One region of the Nocardia sp. NPDC127526 genome, then DNA from elsewhere that is predicted to be linked to it. Evidence: riboswitches for the same ligand, from Rfam matches in the RefSeq annotation. Region 1 holds a riboswitch; the other holds the start of a gene.
What was found. A riboswitch is a leader RNA that binds a small molecule or an ion and turns the genes downstream of it on or off. The one in region 1 is predicted to bind magnesium.
Positions count from the first base shown of each region.

Region 2: linked by a shared signal. The riboswitch ahead of ACFVIV_RS37455 (MgtC/SapB family protein) and the one ahead of ACFVIV_RS34705 (hypothetical protein) in region 1 are both predicted to bind magnesium.

Region 1 covers NZ_JBHXVO010000036.1:41,621-44,010, reverse strand. Annotated here, with positions in the region: gene ACFVIV_RS34710 (phosphoribosyltransferase) at 183-842, shown strand; M-box (ykoK) riboswitch at 901-1,071, shown strand; gene ACFVIV_RS34705 (hypothetical protein) at 1,401-2,135, shown strand; gene ACFVIV_RS34700 (ABC transporter permease) at 2,176-2,390, shown strand, end outside.
Region 2 covers NZ_JBHXVO010000048.1:2,680-5,069, forward strand. Annotated here, with positions in the region: gene ACFVIV_RS37450 (ABC transporter permease) at 1-421, opposite strand, end outside; gene ACFVIV_RS37455 (MgtC/SapB family protein) at 418-1,125, opposite strand; M-box (ykoK) riboswitch at 1,328-1,502, opposite strand; gene ACFVIV_RS37460 (methyltransferase family protein) at 1,768-2,274, opposite strand.

The DNA of each region.
Region 1 (2,390 bases):
GCGAAGCGCCGAAACACCAGGTCGGACGGCGCTACACTGGGGTCCTGCCCAGCTGAGCGCGCTCTTCGGCTCGTCCCGTGGCAGCTCACCGGAGAGGGCGTGCGATGTCTACGGTTACCCGCTGGAGCGACCGTCGCACCGCATGCCCGGGCCCGAGTTGACGACCGGGGGCGGGGATGCGGATGCCGCCGTTCACCGATCGCACCGAGGCGGGCCGGCAGTTGGCCGGGCTGCTCACGGCCTTTCGCGGCCCTGACGTGGTGCTGCTCGCCCGCCCCGGCGGCGGGGTGCGGGTGGCCTCCGCCATTGCCGCCGAACTGCACGTTCTGCTCGATGTCATGCTGATCCGCGCCCTCGCCGTGGCCCGCCGGCCCGATCTGGTCTACGGGATTCTCGGCGAGGACTCCGCCCGCATCGTCGATACGGCGGCGCTGGCGGGCGGCGGCCTCGGCACGCCGGAACGCACGTATGCCGAAGCGGCGCAGGCCCTGCGCCTGCGCCGCGAGGCGTTCGCCTACCGCGGCAACCAGCCCCGGGTGGCGCTGGCCGATCGCACCGTCGTCCTGGTCGACGACTGCCTGACCGACACCACCGCGCTGCGCGACGCGTGCCGAATGGCGCGGGTACAGGGGGCGATTCGCATTGTGGTGGCCGTGCCGGTGGGCAGCTACCAGGATTTACGCGCGCTCACCGCCTACGCCGACAAGGTGGTCTGCCCGCACGCCACCACCCAGCCGCCGGTGGCCGCGGGATGCTATCGGCACGACACCGAAACCGGCGCCGCCGATATCGCCGCACTGCTGAGTGCGAATACGCTGCCCTGGCTACCGGATCCGCGGTGAAAGTCGTCACGTCGCCGAATACGAATTGACTTTCCCCCGAGCCGTCTCTACGTTGAGTTGTGCACCTCGATAGGCGAGGCTCCTGTACGAACACAGGCCACTGATCTGACGACGTCGAGAGACGCCCAAGGTTAGGACAGATAGCTCCGGATTAAGGGGTTATCCAAAGTGGCTTTCCCATTGTGGAACACGTCGTGCAGTGCCGAAGCTCTGACGAGAGGGGTGTCCGCCCGAATCCGGTTCCACCGGGCCTTCTCCCCCTAGTGCGCCGATGTATCGCGTATCCGTAGTGAGGAGGTCGGGGCAGCCATATGACGCCCGCTGATAGTCCGGAGTCTCCGGACCGGCCCCACACCTCCGGTTCGGGCCGATAAAGACCACACCATAATTCACCGGCATTTCGACAGCGCCGTGCGCTGCCGGAATTCCCGCCTGCGAAATTCACGCTGAATCCGGAATTTCGCCGATCCATGCTGCCGTCCGCACGACCGTGCGCCGACGGTGATCGAACGTGCCCGCAAACAGTCATGGGCAACGGTATTCAGAGGGACGAATCCAATGCGAATTCGCATGATCATGCTCACCGCCGCGGTGACCATCGCGGCCGTACTCGGCAGCCAGGCCACCAGCCCGGCTCAACCTCCGCAGACACAACAGCCCGCCACCGCCATCGACAACGGCCGGGTGCGCGGCGACGCCCGCATCGTCGACCGAAACGTGGTGCTGCGCACCGATATCGGCAGCCTGCGCCGCACCGGCGATCAGCTGCGGATCGTCGGCCCGGACGACGTCGTGGTCGCCGCGATCCCCTTGACCATCACGCGGCAGGACACCGCGTATCCCATCGACGCCCGGATCGACGGCAACACCGCCACGTTGACTCCGCGCCTGGACCGGGGCCGGCCCGTCACCGACGCGGAACGGCACGAGATGGCCGGGGCGCAGGCCATTGCCGGGGACAGTCCGGAGGATCGGTTCAACACCGCCATGGGCAATCTGAACAATGAGCTCGCCGTGACCGTGGCGGTGGGCACCCTGCTCGGCGCCATTGTCGGCGCGCCCCTCGGCTGTGTGGTGCTCGGCCTGCTCGGCCTCACCGCCGCCGGCTTTCCGAGCGCCTTCACCCTGGCGCTGCCCGGCGCCATCGCCGGCTGTCTCACCGGCGCGGTGACCGGGGCCGGTATGGGCGTGGTCGTGTTCAACCTGCTGATCGGCGTGCCCGCGCTGATCGCCTCGGCCGTGCACTTCTACAACGTCATGACCGCGCCGCCCGCCGTCGCGGCGAACGACTGACCAAGGGCGGCAACGCCTCTCACCGAGAGGAGATCTCATCATGACTGCCGAACTGGCAATTCCGAACCACCCCGGGACCGCCCCGGACCGCACCCGGGCGCGCGGGCGGCTGCGCCCGGCGGACTATCTGCTCATCGCGGGCGGCGTCGCGCTGACCATCCTGGTGCTGCGCCTGTTCCGCGATATGTCGGTGCCCTGGACCCCGGGCGCCGGCTCCGACACCGTCTCCACCGATCCGCGCGAATTGCCCTACTA
Region 2 (2,390 bases), on a different contig from region 1:
TCGACGCGGCCTCCAAACCCAGCGACGAGCCGGGGAACAAGGCGATGAACCCGGTGATGGTGATCGACAGGAAACCCAGGATCGGCACCGACTGCAAAATGTCCAGCAGCGGCAGCAGCACCTTGCCCGCGCGCGGCAGCCGCGCGGCCGCGGTGGCGTAGACGAAGGTGAACGCGATCGACAGGCCCAGCGCGGCGAACATGCGCAGCAGCGACCGCGCCGCATAGTAGGGCAGCTGATCGGGGTCGGTGGACACCGCCGCGGGTGCGTCGGCCTGGTCGAAGGGCACGTTCACCCCCGCCGACACCTTCACCACCACCCAGATCAGCACCGCCGCGCCGACGAACACCGCCGCATCCGCCCACCGCGAGCGCGGCCGGTCCAGGCCCGGATGCGACGAATACGCCCGCACCTGCGTCACTGCTCGGTCACCTTCTCCGGCACGATGCGCCAGGCGACGCTGGTCACCGACGGCTCCAGGCTCAACCGGCTCACCGCGGTCTCCATCTGCCGGTCGTCGCGGCGGTCCCCGGTCAGCTCCGCACGCACCTGCACCCGCCCGGCCACGGTGTCGTGGCTCGAGATCGACACCAGCCGGAAGTCGGTGCGCGTCAACGACTGCACCAGCAGCGCCCGCACATGCGCCTCGTGCGCGTCATCGGTGTCGGCGGTGAAGGCATACAGCGCCTCGGTCTCGCTGCCGTCGGCCACCGGCCGGTCCACCGCGCGCGCCGCGGTGCGCAGCGCGGTGTTCACGATGACCACCACCACCGTGCCCGCCGCCGCCGTCGAGAACATGCCCGCCCCCGCCAGCGCACCCACCGCAGCCGAACACCACAGGGTGGCCGCGGTATTGAGGCCGCGAATATTGAACCCATCGCGCAAGATCACGCCCGCACCCAGGAACCCGATGCCCGACACGATCTGCGCCGCCACCCGCGTCGGATCCGCGGTGGCCCCGGCGAACCCGTGCGCCGACAACAGCACGAACAAGGTCGCACCGGCCGCCACCAGCGCATTCGTCCGCAGCCCGGCCATCCGGGCCCGGTACTGCCGCTCGAACCCGATGATCGCGCCCAGCCCGACACCGGCCCCGAGCCGCAACAGCATTTCCCACGTCGTCACGACGCCTCCCACACAGAGATCGGCGCACTCGAAAAACCGACGCTACCCGGACGCGGGCAGCACACGGCAACGAAAAGGAGTGTCGCCTAGTGAACGATTGGCTAACGGAACTCTGTCCGATCCATCGGGCACGACAACCACCTCCTCGACACCGCGCACACGCACCGAACGGGAGTGGAGACCTGCGAGACCCGCGAGGTAGGGGCACCACTCCTCGTAAGACCTTCAGCACTGCACGGCGTAAACCCACCGCGCGGGTGGGAGCCGGTCGGAGCAACCCCTTAATCCGGGGAAGCCTGTCCTGACCATTGGCGTCTCTCGACGTTTCCGGTCGCCGGCCTGTATCCGTGCAGGAACCTCAGCTAACGACGGCACCTTGCGTCAGCGAGTAAACACCCGCCCACCCCCACCCCGCAACCCGATGTGGCCGCCGTCGCACTCCGCGGCCGCGCCGCCGCGGTCGCACGTCACGGCGTGCGGTTGCTGCCCGATGAACCTCGACGGCCCGCCCGGCGTCGGCGTCCCGCAGCTCGCAACGATCCCGCGCAACCGGGCGAAAAGCCTTCTTGTAGAAGCGATCACCGTTCCATTCGGCAGGCTCGCGCCGAACTTGCCGGGCAACCCTGTGCCGGTGGTTCGGGCTCAGCGGGTTCCGCGGCCGGGCAGTGCGGCCCAGCGCGGCACCCGGCGCCGGTACGCGTCATAGGTCGCCCCCCACCGCTTGTGCAAGGACCGCTCCTCCCAGCGCACGAGACCGGTCACGAACGCCGTCCAGGCCGCGAGGCCGCCGGCCACGGGCAGGCTGCCGAACAGGGCCGCCCAGCCGGCCCACAGGGTGAGCTGGGCGAGGTACATGGGGTTGCGGGAGAGCCGATAGGGGCCGGATCGAGCCAGGTAATCGGGGGTCAGGGCGATCTGCCAGCCCGGCTGGGCCTGCTTCAGATGGGTGGCCACGGTCCAGGCGTAGATGCCGACGCCGGTGATCAGGACCGGAACGCCTGCGGCGAGGTTCGCCGAACCCGGCCGGTCGCGGGACCATCCGTGGCGCTCACCGAGGCTCGACACCGCGATGGGCAGGACCGCGAAGGCCGAGGTGTGCGCCGCGGTCATGAGAGTGAGAGCGGGGAGGGGAGGTATCGTTCCGCGCACGAGATCCAGCGTAGTTCGGTTTGATGCCGTCCGGGGACGGGAGCGGCCCGTCACCGGATCTGCCGGCTCGGGGAGATCGGATGTGCGGCAATCGGATTCTCGCCGCCACGCCGTCC